DNA from 4 places in the Neorhizobium galegae bv. orientalis str. HAMBI 540 genome. Region 2 is predicted to be linked to each of the others. Evidence: riboswitches for the same ligand, from Rfam matches in the RefSeq annotation. Region 2 holds a riboswitch; each other region holds the start of a gene.
What was found. Region 2 has a riboswitch for cobalamin ahead of RG540_RS19570 (CbtB domain-containing protein). Riboswitches for the same ligand answer to the same signal wherever they lie in the genome.
Positions count from the first base shown of each region.

Region 1: linked by a shared signal. The riboswitch ahead of RG540_RS26640 ((2Fe-2S) ferredoxin domain-containing protein) and the one ahead of RG540_RS19570 (CbtB domain-containing protein) in region 2 are both predicted to bind cobalamin.
Region 3: linked by a shared signal. The riboswitch ahead of bluB (5,6-dimethylbenzimidazole synthase) and the one ahead of RG540_RS19570 (CbtB domain-containing protein) in region 2 are both predicted to bind cobalamin.
Region 4: linked by a shared signal. The riboswitch ahead of RG540_RS02460 (aromatic ring-hydroxylating oxygenase subunit alpha) and the one ahead of RG540_RS19570 (CbtB domain-containing protein) in region 2 are both predicted to bind cobalamin.

Region 1 is NZ_HG938354.1:870,417-874,746, forward strand. Features, by position in the region: gene RG540_RS26620 (sulfatase family protein) at 1-1, opposite strand, end outside; gene RG540_RS26625 (LacI family DNA-binding transcriptional regulator) at 155-1,183, shown strand; partial or broken gene RG540_RS31885 (GTP-binding protein) at 1,395-1,541, shown strand; gene aztD (zinc metallochaperone AztD) at 1,699-2,937, shown strand; cobalamin riboswitch at 3,084-3,277, shown strand; gene RG540_RS26640 ((2Fe-2S) ferredoxin domain-containing protein) at 3,377-4,165, shown strand; gene RG540_RS26645 (ABC transporter substrate-binding protein) at 4,183-4,330, shown strand, end outside.
Region 2 is NZ_HG938353.1:4,052,055-4,056,384, reverse strand. Features, by position in the region: gene RG540_RS19575 (DUF1636 family protein) at 1-334, opposite strand, end outside; cobalamin riboswitch at 442-681, opposite strand; cobalamin riboswitch at 741-969, shown strand; gene RG540_RS19570 (CbtB domain-containing protein) at 1,007-1,183, shown strand; gene RG540_RS19565 (CbtA family protein) at 1,197-1,958, shown strand; gene cobO (cob(I)yrinic acid a,c-diamide adenosyltransferase) at 2,000-2,569, shown strand; gene RG540_RS19555 (cobyric acid synthase) at 2,572-4,041, shown strand; gene cbiB (adenosylcobinamide-phosphate synthase CbiB) at 4,025-4,330, opposite strand, start outside.
Region 3 is NZ_HG938353.1:1,635,328-1,639,657, forward strand. Features, by position in the region: gene RG540_RS08375 (NAD+ synthase) at 1-1,451, shown strand, start outside; gene RG540_RS08380 (hypothetical protein) at 1,455-2,051, shown strand; gene RG540_RS08385 (TolB family protein) at 2,041-2,874, shown strand; cobalamin riboswitch at 2,902-3,090, shown strand; gene bluB (5,6-dimethylbenzimidazole synthase) at 3,172-3,858, shown strand; gene RG540_RS08395 (hypothetical protein) at 3,859-4,330, opposite strand, start outside.
Region 4 is NZ_HG938353.1:517,075-521,404, forward strand. Features, by position in the region: gene RG540_RS02450 (L-threonylcarbamoyladenylate synthase) at 1-346, opposite strand, end outside; gene RG540_RS02455 (DUF6656 family protein) at 380-934, opposite strand; cobalamin riboswitch at 1,160-1,389, shown strand; gene RG540_RS02460 (aromatic ring-hydroxylating oxygenase subunit alpha) at 1,493-2,737, shown strand; gene RG540_RS02465 (BA14K family protein) at 2,836-3,255, shown strand; gene RG540_RS02470 (BA14K family protein) at 3,450-3,902, shown strand; gene RG540_RS02475 (transporter) at 3,972-4,330, opposite strand, start outside.

The sequences.
Region 1 (4,330 bases), on a different replicon from region 2:
TATACTGCTCCTCCGCGTCGCCGATAGCTGGCTTTCGCCTGCCGTGCCAGGCAAAAGAACGACTTCGGTCCCTCTTTCGCTTGCCTCCATTTCAAAAAGATGGCATAAAGTTACCGTTAACGCAACGATCACTCACGGGATTTTTTGAGCTGAGATGACGATTGAACTTTCCGACAAGGTGGCCCGCAACGTCCCGACCCTTGCTTCGATCGCCGAGCGGGTGGGCGTTTCAGTCAATACCGTCTCGCGCGCGTTGCGCGCCCCGCACACGGTCCGCATCGAACTTCGCCGCCAGATCAATGCTGCGATGGAGGAGCTGAATTACGTGCCCAACCGGCTCGCTGGCGGGCTTTCGGGCACGCGCTCGGACATTGTTGGCGTTGTCGTCACCTCGCTCTACTATTCCGAATTCGCCAACATCATCGATACGCTGCAATCAGCTTTGCTGGAGCATGACCTGCAGGTCATGCTCGCCAATACAAGGTACAATGCCGACCAGGAGCTGCGTCTCGTCCGGTCGATCCTGAGCTGGCGGCCGGCGGCCGTTGCCATCATTGGCGTCGACCATCCCCCGAAAGTCGTCGAGCTTCTCAAGGCTGCCGACATCCCGATCATCGAGATGTGGGACACGGGCGGTGAAGTGATTGATACCGCCGTTGGGTTCGATCACGCACGTGTCGGCGCAGCGCAAGCCAACCATCTCATAGGTCAGGGTTATCGGCGCCTTGCCTTCGTTGGCAGCGTTCGCGAAAACGATAAACGCGCGCAGAAGCGTTTGAGCGGGCTGGAAACTGCGGCAGCCGCGGCCGGCCTCCCCGACATCGTCAAGCACACGGCGCAGCAAGGCGGCAGCCCGGAACTCGGGGAGCGGCTTGCAACCGAGCTTCTGCAACGCCATCCCGAGATCGACGCAATCGCCTGCAACAGCGATGTCGTTGCGTTTGGCGTGCTTCGGGCACTTCGGAAACTCGGCCGGCGCGTTCCCGAAGATATCGGTGTTATTGGATTTGGAGACAACGAGGCGGCGAGCTGCGTTAGTCCCTCTCTAACGACGGTCCGCCCTGATCGCGAGCTTATCGGCAAACTGACGGCCGAGGCGATCGTCGCCCGGATCAATGATGCCAAGCCATACACCGCACCCGTCGAATGGGAGCTTATCGTTCGGGAAAGTACAGCTCGATAGCTCCCAGCCATCCGAGGTGGTTGAAGCGCTCGTCTCCAGTGTTCGTTCGACATTCCCCTCTCGGTCCAGCTCAACCAGTCTTGCTTCGATCTGCCTAGCGATCCGACAAATGCCGCTCATCGCATTCTCGGGGATTGACAACGATCGCATTTGTTATGTTATAACGTAAAACGAATTTCGATCAAAGCGGCCATCAATCTTGGGGCAAGTCATGTCACAGCAGAAAATTGAACCGACACCGGTGACGGTTTTGACCGGTTATCTCGGTGCTGGCAAAACCACGCTTCTCAACCGCATCCTGACGGAGCCGCACGGAAAGAAGTTCGCGGTCATCGTCAACGAGTTAGGCGAGTTCGGATCGCCAAGCGAGGACCATGACCCGCTTCGTCTTTATCGGTCGAGATATTCCCAAGGATATCATCAGCGACGGCTTTCTCAGATGCCGCGCAATTCGCCAGGCCGCCGAATAAGCCCGCCCCGTGCGACGTAAGTTCAAACACCACGGAAGGAACCCCATGAAACTGTCTCTTGCTCGAAACCATCTGCTGGCAGCTGTCGCGTCAGGCCTCATCTTTGCTGCTTCCGGAGCGTTTGCCGATGACGATCACGAGACGAAAGAGTCGTGGCGCCTGTTTGTCGGCGATCATACGAATCCAGTCGTCCGCGCCATCGACTTCGAGAACGGCAAGGAACTCGGCCGCTATGACGTCAAGGGTCCCGCGGCCCTGACCGCCAGTGCGTCCGGCCGGACCGTATTTGCCACGCAGTCGGATCAGGACATCGTGCACGTCCTCAAGACGGGCATCGATTTCTCCGATCACGGCGAGCATCGGGATCTGGACGTTTCCGACGTCGGGCTGTTGCCCGTGACTTTCGAGGGCAAGCATCCTTTCCACGTCGTTCCGCATGACGACCATGCGATCCTCTTTTACGATCGAGGCGGCAAAGCGGATATCATCGATGAAGTAGCTCTTCTTGAGGGCAAGGCTGACGTGAAGACAGTCGACACCACCAAGCCGCACCATGGTGTCGCGGTGACGATGGGTCGTTTCGTACTCGTGTCGGTTCCAAACACCGCAGTCGAAACCAAGCCCGACGAATTGCCGCCGCGGGTCGGGCTTCGCGTCGTTGACGAGACGGGCAGGCAGCTCGGCGACGTCGCGAAATGCACCGATCTTCACGGCGAGGCCACTTCGTCCCAGCTGGTTGCTTTCGGTTGCAAGGAAGGCGTTCTTGTCGCTCGTCCCGGCGGACTTGATGGACCGAAACTGGAAATGCTCGCTTACCCATCTGACCTGCCGAAAGGTTCGACTGGTACCTTGCTTGGCGGCACGGCAATGCAGTTCTTCCTCGGCAACTACGGCGAATACAAAATCGTCCTGATCGATCCGGACAGCGAGAAGCACTTCCGGCTGATCGACCTTCCCACCCGCCGCGTTGACTTTTTGCTGGATCCGGCTGCGCCGCGCAACGCCTACATCCTGACCGAGGACGGTGATCTTCATGTGCTGGATGTGATCAAGGGCGAGATCGTTCGCAAGGGAAAGATCACGGAGCCCTACAGCAAGGACGGTCATTGGCGTGATCCGCGGCCGCGTCTTGCCGTGGCGGATGGTCATGTCGTCATCACCGATCCGCGGCATTCGCTGGTTCGCATCGTTGATGCGGAGAGCCTGAAGGAAGTCCGCACGATCGCCGTCGAGGGAAAACCCTTTACGATCGTTGCCGTGGGCGGCTCCGGTGCCTCGCATTGAGGCAATATCCTCTGGTCCGGAATTGCTACGGCAGTTCCGGACCAGATCGTTTCATCGGGGGACAACGATGCAACATGCCCTCCCCGGCTCCTGATCACCTGCGGGATGACGGGTTGAGGTGCAGCGTTGACAGACAGAGGAGGCCGTGTAAGTTCGCGGCGTCAAGGTTCTTCCGTCCCCGGACGGAAGCTAAGAGGGAATCCGGTCAAAACCGGAGCTGTCCCGCAACTGTGAGCGGTGAGCCGTTCGCCCAACATGTCACTGGCGCCAATGCCGGGAAGACGGGCGATCAAGGCTTTGACCCGCGAGCCAGGAGACCTGCCTGACGATAGAAATTCCGTGGTCGGGGTGTGCCACAGGAATGACGGTTCCGTTGGGCTATCCGTGCCTGCCGCAACCTTCATTTTTGCTGCCTCCTCCTTTGAGTGAGACGAAGGCAGTGAAAACACAGGGATTATCTTCCCAAAACGTATCCGGGCGCGCCGTCCTGCTGATTGCGAAATCCGCCTTTGCGGCATCGCCGCATCTGGAAATGCAACGGCTCGCGAAACTTGCAGCCGGCGTGACCGGAGCCGGACCGGTTCGGTTCGCCTTTACCGAACAGGGTACCCCCTCTCTGCGCGAAGCGCTGTCCGATCTGCTCGACGAGGATGTCGAAATCGTCGTTATCGTGCCGCTCGTCCTGCCCATGGAGCCGAGCTTCCTTATCTGGCTGACGAAATCGCTGAAGCGCTGGAAGGCCGCCGATAGCCGGCGCTGGCCGGTCCTTTCGATCGCCCGGGATATCGCCTCGAGCACACTGATGGCGCGGTTGATCGGCGAACTGCTCGAAACCGCCGAAGCACTGGACGTGCCGCAGACCGACAAACCGCCAGTTGCCGAGGGATCGCTCGTGCCGACCCAGAAACGCCGCGTGCTCGTCTGCCAGGGCGGACCCTGCAATGCGGCCGGAGCCGATGTGATCTGGGGACATCTGCGCAACCAGCAGGAGCGGCAGAAACTGCGGACTGCCGGCGACGGCACGATGACCGCAAAATCCACCTGTCTCGGTCCCTGCAATCTGGCGCCCGTGCTGCAAGTGTTTCCGGAAGGAACCTATTACGGCGGCGTCAACGAAGACGCGATCGACCGGATCATCGGCGAGCACCTGCTCGGCGGCGGGATCGTCGAGGACTTCGCCTATCACCCAACGGGCCGCAAGCAGCGGCTTCGCACCCCATCCGAATAGAACAAGAGGAAAGAGAATTGACGTCGCACACTCTATCGCGCCTGGCCGCCGCCTGGCTCAGTGCCACCATCTTTGTCACCGCAGGCACTGTCTTTGCAGCCGAGCCGGTTCGCGTCGGCGCCACCTACATCACCAGTGGCACGGATCCGGCCAAGGGCTCGAACG
Region 2 (4,330 bases):
GGCCGCGAAGGGGAAGGAAGCCGCGCTCGTCCTCGGCCAGCATCATCGCGCCGGTGACGATGTCCTCGACATTGTCGAGCGAGAGATGGCCGAAGACATAGGACCAGCCGCTCTTGTGATTGAAGGCGGCACTCGGGCTTTTTTCGCAATTGGCAAGGCAGGTGACCGGCTTGATCGCAAGCGGCTTGCCGCTTGCTGCCTCGCGCAGCGCCGCGATCAGTGCGATGCCCGGCCGGATTTCGCCGTCGGACGCGTCACGGCAATTGGTGCAGACGAAAATCGTCACATCTGCCAGGCCGGCGGTTGCCGGATCATCTGGTCGGTGGTCACTCATCGGTCAGCCGCGTTCCCGCCGGGGTCGAAAAATCGGGGCGCGGAGCAGAAGGTCGAAATCCCTCTGCGGTGATCGAGAAACTTCCTCCGGAGCACCCCGCCCGGTGAAGCAAAATTAATCGGACGGCAGGTCTCCTGGCTCGCGGGTCGTCGCCATTTGCCTGCCTTCCCAGGATACCGTTGGCCGGATTTCCCAGTGGCTTGACGGCCAAATGGCCGTTTTAGGCAATGGCTCGCCGCCTACAGTTGCGGGGGCAGCCGCGGCATTGATCCTGAATAAGGGATCGCACCGCATTCTCTCTTAGCCCTCCCCGTTGCCGGAAAGGGACCATCTCCTCTCAACTAAGCCCGGTCGCAGGCCCATGTCAATGCGTCGCAAAGGCGATTGCCGTGACGCCGAATTCGTCTATAGTGACCGAGCCTATGGTGCCCGAAAGGGTTTTAGAGGGAATGCGGTGCGACGGAATTCCGCCGTCCAACCCGCGGCTGCCCCCGCAACTGTAAGCGGAAAGTCTTCGACCAAAACGGCCGTCCGGCCGTCAAGCCACTGGGAAATCCGGCCAACGGACTCCTGGGAAGGCGGGAGAAGGCGTCCGATCCGCGAGCCAGGAGACCTGCCAGAGGCGGCAAAGAACGTGAACGGCCCTCGGGTGGAGGGCGAAAGGACGAGACCATGGTACTGAATTCTGCTGCAGCTGCAGTCACCATTTCCGCTTCGAAGATCATTCCCCTCAGCATGACGGCCTTGCTCGGCCTGTTCATCGTTGGCTTTGTCGGCTTCTCGCATCTGGAAGTCGTCCACAATGCCGCGCATGACACGCGCCACTCGCTCGCCTTCCCCTGCCACTGAGGAGTTCTCCCAAATGTCGTTGTTTCGCAACATCGTCTTCACGGCGGTGATCGCCGGGCTTTTGTCCGGATTGCTGCTGACCGTGATGCAGAGCTTCTCCACCGTGCCGCTGATCCTGCAGGCGGAAGTGTTCGAAAATGCCGCGCCCGAAGCGGGGCACAGCCATGACGCGGCGCCGGCAGCAGGTGCCACGGCATCCGCTGCCGAGCATCACCATGGCGAGGAAGCCTGGGCTCCCGCCGATGGCTTCGAGCGTTTCATCTACACGCTTGCGGCGGACATGCTGTCGGCTATCGGTTTTGCCCTTGTCCTCATTGCTGCCTCGGAAGCGTTCGGCGGCTTCAAGGGCTGGCGTGGCGGTCTGATGTTCGGCATTGCCGGCTTCCTCGCCGTCATCCTTGCGCCCGGCCTTGGCCTGCCGCCGGAATTGCCCGGCATGCCGGCTGCGGAACTCGGCCCGCGCCAGATCTGGTGGGTCTCGACGGCTGTCTGCACCGCGATTGGCCTCGGCCTGCTCGTCTACACACGCTCGGCCGTATTTGCAGCGCTTGCGATCGTGCTGCTGATGGCCCCGCATCTGGTCGGCGCGCCGCTGCCGCCCAGCCATGAAACGGCCGTCCCGATGGATCTCTATGCCCGCTTCGTCAACGCCGTCTATGCCACCAACCTGGTGTTCTGGGCGGTGCTCGGTGCGCTGGCCGGTGTCGTCCGCGAAAAGTTCCGCGCTGGCGAGGAGGCTTCTGCCGGATCTTCGGCGAAGCTCGTCTCCCGGTGAAGGAGATCGACGAGGCGTCCGTCGAGCGTCACCGCGCCAAGATGGCGAACCGCAAGGCGGTTCAGGATGCGGAAGTGGCAGAGAAGACCCAGGAAAAGGGTCTTCTCATCGTCCATACCGGCTCGGGCAAGGGTAAATCCACCGCGGCTTTCGGCTTGGCGCTGCGCATGCTCGGTAACAACCGCCGGGTCGGCGTCGTGCAGTTCATCAAGGGCGCCTGGTCGACCGGGGAGCAGCCGGCGCTTGCCGTCTTCGGTGACCGCGTCGTTTGGCACACGATGGGCGAGGGTTTTACCTGGGAGACCCAGGACCTGAAGCGCGATGTCGCGGCGGCGGAAAAGGCCTGGGAAAAGGCACTCGACCTGATGGCGGACGAGACGATCGGGCTAGTCATCCTCGACGAACTCAACATCGCGCTCCGTTATGACTATCTCGATCTCGACAGGATCGTCGCCGCGCTACAGGCACGGCGGCCGGATCTGCATGTGGTCGTCACCGGCCGCAACGCCAAGCCGGCGCTGATCGAGGCTGCCGACATGGTGACCGAGATGTCGCTGGTCAAGCACCACTTCAAGGCGGGCGTGAAGGCCCAGGCCGGCATCGAGTTTTAGCCATGGTTCGGGTCAAGCCAGCTCGGGCGCTGATGTTTCAGGGAACGGGCTCGGATGTGGGCAAGTCGCTGGTCGTGGCCGGGCTTGCCCGCGCCTTTACGCTGCGCGGCCTGAAGATCATGCCGTTCAAGCCGCAGAACATGTCGAACAATGCCGCGGTCACCGCGGATGGCGGCGAAATCGGCCGGGCGCAGGCGCTGCAGGCGCGTGCCGCCGGCGCACCGCTCAGCGTCCACATGAACCCGGTGCTCCTGAAGCCGCAGAGCGAGGTGGGTGCGCAGGTCGTGGTGCAAGGCAGGGTCGAAGGCAATGCCAAGGCCGCCGAGTATCAGATACTCAAACGGACGCTGATGCCGCGGGTTCTCGAAAGTTTCGGGCTTCTTCGCAATCAGGCCGATCTGGTGTTGATCGAAGGTGCCGGCAGCGCCTCGGAAATCAATCTTCGCCAGAACGACATCGCCAATATGGGGTTCGCGCGGGCCGCCGACGTGCCGGTGGTGCTGATCGGCGATATCGACCGCGGCGGGGTGATCGCCAGCCTTGCCGGCACCAGGCTGGTGCTCGATCCCGAAGATGCGGCAATGATCCGGGGCTTTATCGTCAATCGGTTTCGGGGCGACCCAGCCCTGTTCGCAGACGGCATGCGGATGATCGGGGAACTCACGGGCTGGCATTCGGTCGGGCTGTTGCCGCATTTTGCCGATGCGGCCCGGCTGCCGGCCGAAGATGCGCTCGGCCTCAATACGCCTTCCGTGCGGAAGGCTGGTGCGAGGATCAGGATCGCGGTGCCGATCCTGCCGCATATCTCCAATTTCGATGATCTCGATCCGCTGGAAGCGGAGCCGGATGTCGATCTCATCCGGGTCCGGCCGGGGCAGGTCATTCCCGGCGATTGCGATCTCGTGCTGCTGGTGGGCTCGAAGGCGACGATATTCGATCTGCGGGCGCTGAAGGCGGCAGGGTTCGACGTGGATATTGCGGCGCATGTTCGGCGCGGGGGGCGAGTTTTGGGCCTTTGCGGCGGTTATCAGATGCTTGGTAAAGCGATTTCCGATCCGGAAGGAACGGAAGGACCGCCGGGCTCGATCGAAGGGCTAGCCCTGCTGGATGTCGAGACGGTTCTCGCGGGCGATAAACGGCTGGAGGCCGTTGCGGGTGCGAGCTTCGACGGAATCTCCCTGTCCGGGTATGAAATGCATATCGGGCGAACCACCGGTGCCGATTGCAGGCGGTCTTTTGCGACAATCGGCGGTAACCCGGAAGGTGCGATATCGGCGGATGGCCGGGTCTGGGGCACTTACCTCCACGGTCTGTTTTCCGACGACCGGCAGCGGTCGGCCTGGCTGACGCGGCTTGGTGGCTCGGCATCAGGCCTCGATTACGAGGCAGGCGTGGACGCGGTGTTGGACCGGCTGGCCGGCCATATGGAAAAGCATCTCGATCTGGATGGGCTGCTCAAACTTGCCAGATGATCCACGCCAAAAGGCCGAAAAGGCCGATCAGCAGAGCGTCGGCGACGCGGGCGAGTTTCAGCGCGCGGCGGATGTCGTCGTAGGTGAGCTCGGAGCGCCCGCCCTCGCCCATGAACCGTGCCTCGATCATCTGTCCGCCATAGCTGCGCGGCCCGGCGAGGGCGATGCCGAGCGCGCCGGCCATCGCCGCTTCCGGCCAGCCGGCATTCGGCGACCGGTGATGGCGGGCATCCCGCCTGATGGCGCGGATCGCGTTGCCCGGCGAGGCGTGATCGATGAAACCCGCAGC
Region 3 (4,330 bases), 2.2 Mb from region 2:
AGGAGCTTGCGGCCGATACGGCAGACGGCGGCCCCGGCGTCATCATCGGCTTTCCACGTCAGGGAAAGGAAGGCCGGCACAATTCGATCGCCGTGCTCGACGGCGGCAAGGTGATCGCGGTGCGCGACAAGATCGACCTGCCGAATTACGGCGAATTCGACGAAAAGCGCGTCTTCATCGCCGGCGAGATGCCGGGTCCGGTGAACTTTCGCGGCGTCCGGCTTGGCATCCCGATCTGCGAGGATATCTGGGGCGATCTCGGCGTCTGCGAGACGCTCTCGGAAAGCGGCGCGGAAATCCTGCTCGTGCCGAACGGTTCGCCCTACTATCGCGGCAAGGTGGATATCCGCCATCAGGTCGTGCTGAAACAAGTGATCGAGACCGGCCTGCCGATGATCTACGCGGCCCAGCTCGGCGGCCAGGACGAACTGGTCTTCGACGGCGCAAGCTTCGCCTTCAACACCGACAAGTCGCTCGCCTTCCAGATGAGCCAGTTCGAGGCTGCCGTCGCCGTCACGGAATGGAAGCGGATTGGCGAGACCTGGCACTGCGCCCACGGGCCGATGGCGCGCATTCCGGAAAAGGAGGAGGCGGATTACCGCGCCTGCCTTCTGGGTTTCCGCGACTACGTCAACAAGAACGGCTTCAAGTCGGTCGTTCTCGGCCTGTCCGGCGGCATCGACAGCGCCATCTGCGCGGCAATCGCCGTCGATGCGCTCGGCGAGGAGAGGGTGCGGACGGTGATGTTGCCCTATCGCTATACGTCCGAGGACTCGCTGAAGGACGCGGCCGATTGCGCCAGGGCGCTTGGCTGCCGTTACGACATCGTGGAGATCGCCGAGCCGGTGGACGGTTTTTCGTCGGCGCTGGCCGAGCTGTTCGAAGGAACCGACGGGGGGATTACCGAGGAGAACCTCCAGAGCCGTGCGCGCGGTACGATCCTGATGGCGATCTCCAACAAGTTCGGTTCGATGGTGGTAACGACCGGCAACAAATCGGAAATGTCGGTCGGCTACGCGACCCTTTACGGCGACATGAACGGCGGCTTCAATCCGATCAAGGATCTCTACAAGATGCAGGTCTATGCGCTGGCCGCCTGGCGCAACGAACACCTGCCGCCGACGGCTCTTGGCCCGAGCGGCGAGGTGATCCCGAAGAACATCATCTCCAAGGCGCCGTCCGCAGAACTGCGACCCAACCAGACCGACCAGGATTCGCTGCCGCCCTATCCGGTGCTCGATGATATTCTCGAGTGCCTGGTCGAGCTGGAGATGGGCACGGAAGAGATCATCGCCCGCGGCCACGACATCGCCACCGTTCACCGGATCGAGCACCTGCTCTATCTGGCCGAATACAAGCGGCGCCAATCCGCGCCGGGCGTCAAGATCACCAAGAAGAACTTCGGCCGCGACCGGCGCTACCCGATCACCAACCGTTTCCGGGATCGGTAGGTCATGGAGATTGATGATCTTCCCTACGAGAAATTGAAACGTCTCCTAAAGGAAGATCACGCTGAGATTTCTCTAAATCTCCGTATTGCCGCACTTTTCCTGGTGGTTTACGAGAATCTAAAAGAGCTAATCACAGACAGGGTGAGGGATTTTTTCACTAACGAGTGGCGGTCTATAGATGGTGAATTAGTCGGCATTCCTGGAAAAGAGTATGCCTCCTTGCTAAATGGGAAGGGTGTATTCCGCGCTTGCCGCGATTTCCATTTGGAAATGGGCGCCATTTCGCCTGATGACAATCAGCTTATTGACAGATTTATAAAGTACAGAGGCGAGGTGGCGCACGAACTTTATGCGATTTTACTAGACGACAAAAAAGCCGCCCTCGATTTGCAACTTTTATTTCAGGCGCATCTTCTCGCAAAGAAGATTGATCGCTGGTGGATTCTGAATTTTGAAGTACCTCTCAATGAGGACTTAGTTGATCAGTCCATTGATGAAGAAAAAGTAGCGTCTGGACGCCAACTGTTTCTGGATCAGCTTATGAGGGTAGCATTAAAGGATATTTTTGAGCTTGTTGAAGAAGAGGCTGATGGCTCGTAGCTCCGTCGAGATCTTCAACATCCGCACCCTGCAGGCGCGGGTGGTCTGGCAGACGGAAGCCCTGTTCGAGGCGCCCAACTGGTCGCCCGACGGGCGTTACCTGATGCTCAACAGCGAGGGCCTGATCTATCGTCTGTCACCGGAGGGTGACGACGGGCCCAGACTGGTCGATACCGGCTTTGCCCGCCAATGCAACAACGACCACGGCATCTCGCCGGACGGTTCGCTGATCGCCATTTCCGACAAGGTAGAGTTCGACAAGTCGGCGATCTATGTCCTTCCCGCCGGTGGCGGCGTGCCGCGGCTGGTCACCCGGAATCTGCCGTCCTACTGGCATGGCTGGTCGCCGGACGGGAAAAGCTTCGCCTATTGCGGCATCCGCGGCGACGAGTTCGATATCTATACGATCGGCATCGAAGGCGGCGCAGAGACGCGGCTGACATTCGGCGAGGGCCGCAATGACGGGCCGGATTTTTCGCCGGACGGGAAATGGATCTACTTCAATTCCAGCCGCACCGGGCTGACGCAGATCTGGCGCGTCCCTGCCGCCGGCGGCGCGGCCGAGCGGATCACCGACAGCGGTTACGGCGACTGGTTTCCTCATCCATCACCGAAGGGTGACAAGGTCGTCTTCGTCTCCTACGGCGCCGATGTCTTCGACCACCCGCGCGATCTCGACGTCCGCGTCAGGTTGATGGATATGGACGGCGGCAATGTCGAAACGCTGTTCGAGCTCTTCGGCGGGCAGGGCACGATGAATTCGCCGAACTGGTCGCCCAACGGCGATGAATTTGCCTATGTGCGCTATTTCCCCGTCGCATGAGCGCCTTGCGCCGAGGATAACGTAAGGGCATAAGCGATCCTGTCAGGTGCCGGTGACAAGCCGGAGAATCGGGAATCCGGGGTGGAACCGGAACGTGCCCAACGCTGTGAGGTGGACGCTCGGCCGCAGGATATGAAAGCCACTGGGAAACCGGGAAGGCGGCGGTGCAGGCGGATGAAGCCAAGTCAGAAGACCGGCCTGACACGATAGACCGACCCCGCGCGGACGGCGGAAAGGTTTCGGACCTCTCTTTGCTTCTGAAGGGCAAGGGAGCGACGGCATTGTTGGGGACAAACGATGCAGCCTGATCCTTTCGCGCATGCCTTGCTGCCTGCCGGTGAGTTTTCGAAGGCCGAACGCGCGGCCGTCTACCGGGCAATCGAGACGCGCCGTGACGTGCGCGACCAGTTCCTGCCCGATCCGCTGCCGGACGATCTGGTAAAGCGGCTGCTTGGCGCCGCGCATTCGGCACCCTCGGTCGGCTTCATGCAGCCCTGGAATTTCATCCTCATCCGCGATCCGGCGGTACGCGAGGCCGCGCGGGCCGCCTTTTCGCGCGCCAATGACGAGGCCGTTGAGATGTTTCCGGACGAAAGCCGCGACCTCTACCGCAGTCTCAAGCTGGAAGGCATTGTCAAGGCGCCGCTGTCGATCTGTGTTACCTGCGATCCGGACCGCGCCGGTCCGGTCGTGCTCGGCCGGACCCACAATCCGCGCATGGATGCCTATTCGACCGTCTGCGCCGTGCAGAACCTGTGGCTGGCGGCAAGGGCCGAGGGCGTCGGTGTCGGCTGGGTCAGCATTTTCCGCGACGAGGACGTGCGCGGGCTGCTCGGCATTCCCGATCGCGTCGAGATCGTCGCCTGGCTCTGCCTCGGTTATGTCGATCGGCTCTATGGCGAACCCGAACTGGCGCTCAAGGGCTGGCGCCAGCGTTTAGGCCTGGACGCGCTGATCTTTCAGGACCGGTGGAACGGCCGCTGATTATTGCTGCGGCTGCGGTCCTGCCGATTTCGGATTGGTGAGATCGATACCCGCTTCGGGCAGGAAGGTCGGCCCGACGGTGCGCACCTTTTTGCTTGGGTCGTATGGCCGCTCCGGCGGCGGCGTGAGCACCGGCGGCTGGACCGCGGTTGCCTGCGGCTTTTGCGGTGGGTGGGTGCGCAGGTTGGTAATTCCGGAATAAGGCTCCTCTTGCCTGGGGAGTTCGATGCCCGGCACCTTTCGCTTGTCGTCGACTACAGGCGGCAGCGGCTCGAAAGAAGGGATGCAGCGCTGTTCGCGAATGGCGGCGAGAATGGCATTGCGCTCTTCCGAGGGCAGGATCATCTGCCGCGAACCGTTGCGCTCCGCCGTCAGCGTGTCGCGGCTCTGCTCCATCCTGTCCAGCGCATCCCGCATCTGGCCGCAGACCTCGGCATTGGGGCCACCGAGAACCACGACGCTGCCGTTGCCG
Region 4 (4,330 bases), 1.1 Mb from region 2:
GCCCGGCCGTCGCCAGGGCATGGATGCCGCTTTCGGGTTTCAGGGGCAGGATCAGGGTGAGGGGTCCCGGCCAGAAGGCTTCAGCAAGCTTTCGCGAAATCGGGTCGAAGTCGGCATAACGCTCGGCCATGGCAAGATCCGACATGTGGCAGATCAGCGGATTGAAGCGCGGCCGGCCCTTGGTCTCATAGATGCGGGTGATGGCGGCGGGATTGGTGGCATCGGCCGCAAGCCCGTAGACCGTCTCGGTCGGGATCGCCACGGGCAGGCCGTCGCCGAGCACAGCGCAGGCTTGGGCAAGCGCGCCGTCATGATCCCGGGTGATGTCGATGATTTGAGCCGTCATATCCGCCCGTCAATAACGCGGACCCGGGCGTCTTCATAGCTTTTTGATGATCTCGCGGAGCATTTCGTTGGAGGTGCCGAGCATCAGCACGTTCTTGATCGCTTCCATCGGATCGTTGGTGCGGAACAGAAGGCCGTTCTTGCGGATCGACCGGTTGATCTGCAGCGGCTGGCCGGCCTCTCGTTCGACCGCGACGGCGAAATACATGCGCGAATAAGCCGTGCTGATACGCTCGAAGAACGTTTCCTCCCCGCCCATCTCCGAGACGAAGTTGGCAATGTAGAAGGACCAGCTGACCGGCACGCCGTGGGCAAGCTGCGTTCTTGCCGCCGTGACATGGCAATAGCCGAGATGCGGCCGCTCATCGAGCGTGTGGTGAAAGATGATCTTCGGAAACTTGATCGAGCGATGAAAGGAGTTGATCCGGTTGTGGCTTGTCTCGCCGGCCGCCTCGAGCCTTTTGCCCGTGCGCTCGGCGACCTCGTCATGGGTGAGATAACGGCGCTCTTCCGGCAGCCAGATCGGATTGTAGCGGGCGATGCGCCCCGTCCGGAGGAATTCGGAATGGGCAGCGGTCTTCACCACCACCGGCGCCGGAGGCTTTGGTGGAGGAGCTTTATAGTAACGGATTTTTCCCTTGGCCTGCACGGTGGCATCGCTCCCATTCGAGCCGGGATTTTATGGCTTATCCCTTAATGACAGGTTTCGCTTTCGCGGGGCTGGAGTGTTGCATTCTGGGCCGTTTCGCCGCTGTCGCCAACGCGGTTGCCGATGTCGCAATGTCGCCTATGCGACACGCCGGCTCAATGATTATATCCGTCTCGATCTTGAGGTGCCGCCTGTCTAGGGAAGGCGGAGAATTGGGAAGCCGGCAGGGGTCTTCAAAACCTTGATCCGGCGCTGCCCCCGCAACGGTGGTGGAGCAAGAAAGCTTGGTACAGGCCACTGGGAAAGAGCCGAAAAGGCCGCCCGGGAAGGCGCCGAGCCCGTCCCGCAACGGACAGCTCCTGAGCCCGGAAACCAGCCTCGGGACAAAAGATGACGACCGGACGCGGCGGGCGTTCGGGACAGGGTTTGGGGCGGGCCTGGGGCCGGCCGGCATTTCCATGTCCTTCCGCTGTCCACATTGACGAGGAAGGTAAGTATATGGAAATTCGCAATCAGGCCCTGCGGCAGCTCAAGAACCGCCGCGAGGGATTCAGCCTCGAACAGCCCTTCTATACCGATCCCGCCTATTTCAAGCTCGATCTGGAAATGATCTGGTACCGCGACTGGCTGTTCGTCGGGCATGATTGCGAGCTGCCCAAGGCCGGAGCCTATTTCACCCTGCAGATCGGCGATTATCCGGTAGTCGTCGTGCGTGGCCGCGACAACCAGATCCGGGCGCTGCACAATACCTGCCGCCATCGCGGCAGCCGCGTCTGCACCAAGGAGCATGGCTCGGCGGTGCGGCTCGTCTGTCCCTACCATCAATGGACTTACGAGCTGGACGGCTCGCTTCTGGTCGGCCGCCAGATGGGCCAGGATTTCGACAAGACCCAGTTCAGCATGAAGAAGGTCCATTGCGAGAGCGTCGCGGGCTTTATCTTCATCTGCCTTGCCAACGAGGCGCCGGATTTCGCGCCGGTTCGCGCTGCGATCGAGCCCTATATGGCCCCGCACCGCTTGTCGGAAGCCAAGGTCGCGCATCAGTCGACGATCATTGAGAAGGGCAACTGGAAGCTCGTCTGGGAAAACAACCGCGAATGTTACCATTGCGCCGCCAACCACCCGGAACTCTGCCGCACCTATCCGGAATCGCCGACCGCGACCGGTGTCCAGGGCGCCAAGGACGATCCGGTCATCGCCGCCCATTGGCAGCGCTGTGAGGAGGCCGGGTTGCCGAGCGAATTCCGGATGGACGAAACCGGCCAGTTCCGCGTTGCGCGCATGCCGCTGATCGAAGATGCCGAGAGCTATACGATGAGCGGCCGCAACGCCGTACAGCGCAAACTCTCCGACGACGTGACCATCAACTCGATCGGCACCATGCTGCTCTTCCACTATCCGAGCAGCTGGAACCACATTCTCGGCGACCACGCGATCTCGTTCCGCGTCACCCCGCTCGGGCCGGAGGAAACGGCAGTTACCACCAAATGGCTGGTCCATAAGGACGCGGTCGAGGGCGTCGATTACAATCTCGAAGACCTGACCCATGTCTGGAACATGACCAACGACCAGGACCGCCAGATCGTCGAGGAAAACGCCTTCGGCATCCGCTCGCCCGCCTACGAACCCGGTCCCTATTCGCCACTCCACGAAGGCGGTGTCATGCAGTTCGTCGAATGGTACTCGAACTTCATGGTCAACCGGCTGCAGGGCGAGCAGGCGCAACTTTCGATCGTTGCCTGATCGCCAATTCGTGATCGGCGCCAAGTGTCTTGCCAGGAACGGAATCCCGCATCTGGCGTTGTTTTCTCACTGAAAATCAGAATGAGGAAACATCCCGCATGAATGCCTTTCGTCTACGCCTGACCGCAGCGGCAGTCGCTGTTGTCACGACATTTGCTGGCCTTGTACCCGCGCAGGCTGTCCAAATGCCGGCTCCGCCATCCGGCATTTCGGCCGCCAGCGATGTCACCAATGTTCAGTATCGTCGCGATTTCCGGCGTGACCGCTACAGCTGGTATCGCGGCCATCGTGGTTACCGCGACCGCCGCCCCGGTTATCGTTATCACAACGGTTTCTGGTTCCCGCTGGCCGCCTTCGGTGCCGGCGCCATTATCGGCGGCGCTATCCAGGCGGATCGGGGTTATGGCAGCCGCCACGTCGCCTGGTGTGAAAGCCGTTATCGCAGCTATCGGGCCTGGGACGATACCTACGCACCGCGCGCCGGCGTGCGGGCACGCTGCATCTCGCCTTACAGGTAAGCGGGCATTGGCCCTCTCGACGCGGAGCCCGGCCGCGGCGTAAGCCGGTGGCCGGGCTTGTTTGTCGCGGCGCACGTTAATCACGCATTCAGGATGAACTTCCCAAGGGTTGCAGCGAAATTCTATTTCGCTGCATACTGAAATAATTGGCTGGCAAAAATTGAAACACCGACAAGGGATATGGGGGACTTAATATGACTCTTTTGAAGAAGATCGCGGTTGCGGGCATCTCTGCTGCCGTTCTCGCCGGCTCGCTGATGCCGGCTCAGGCGATGCCGCTGCCGACCGCTCCGGCCGCCGGGATCGAAACGAACGCCAATACCGACGTGACCCTCGTGCAGTACCGTCGCCATGGCGGCGGCTGGTATGGCGGGCATCGCGGTTATCGCGACTACCGTCCTGGTTATCGCCGCCATAACGGCTACTGGTTCCCGCTGGCGGCATTTGGTGCCGGTGCGCTGATCGGCGGTGCCATTGCCTCCCAGCCGCGTTACGTCGAGCCGGCGCCGGTCTATGGCGGCGGGGACGACATCAATCCGCGCCACTACGAATGGTGCGCCGAGCGTTACCGCTCCTACGACGCCTATTCGAACTCGTTCCAGCCGAACTACGGCCCGCGCCAGACCTGCTATTCGCCCTATTTCTAAGAGCGGTCGATAGGCAACGTTCAACCCGTCCGGCATCGACCCCGGGCGGGTTTTTCGTTTGTCCAGCGGTCAAAGAATGCCGGTGCGTTTCAACAGCCACCAGGCGGCAAGCACCGAAATGACGATCAGGCCGAAGGCATAGGCTGTCCCCGAGCCATTCCCTTCGAAGGGCAGCGACGCGGTGTTCATCCCGAAAAAGCCGGTGACCAAGGTCGGCGGCAGCAGGAAGGCGGTCATCAGCGACAGGATGTAGAGGTGACGGTTGGTCTCTGAGGAAAGCTTCGAGTCGATTTCCTCGTGCAGCAGTCGCGCCCGCTCCTGCAGCGCGTAGACGTCGTGGTCCGCCGCCTCCAGCCGGCCGATCAGCCGCGAGGCGGCGTCGTCGAATCCGGGGGGCATCTCGTCGTCGTCGGTCGCCGCTGCCCGCC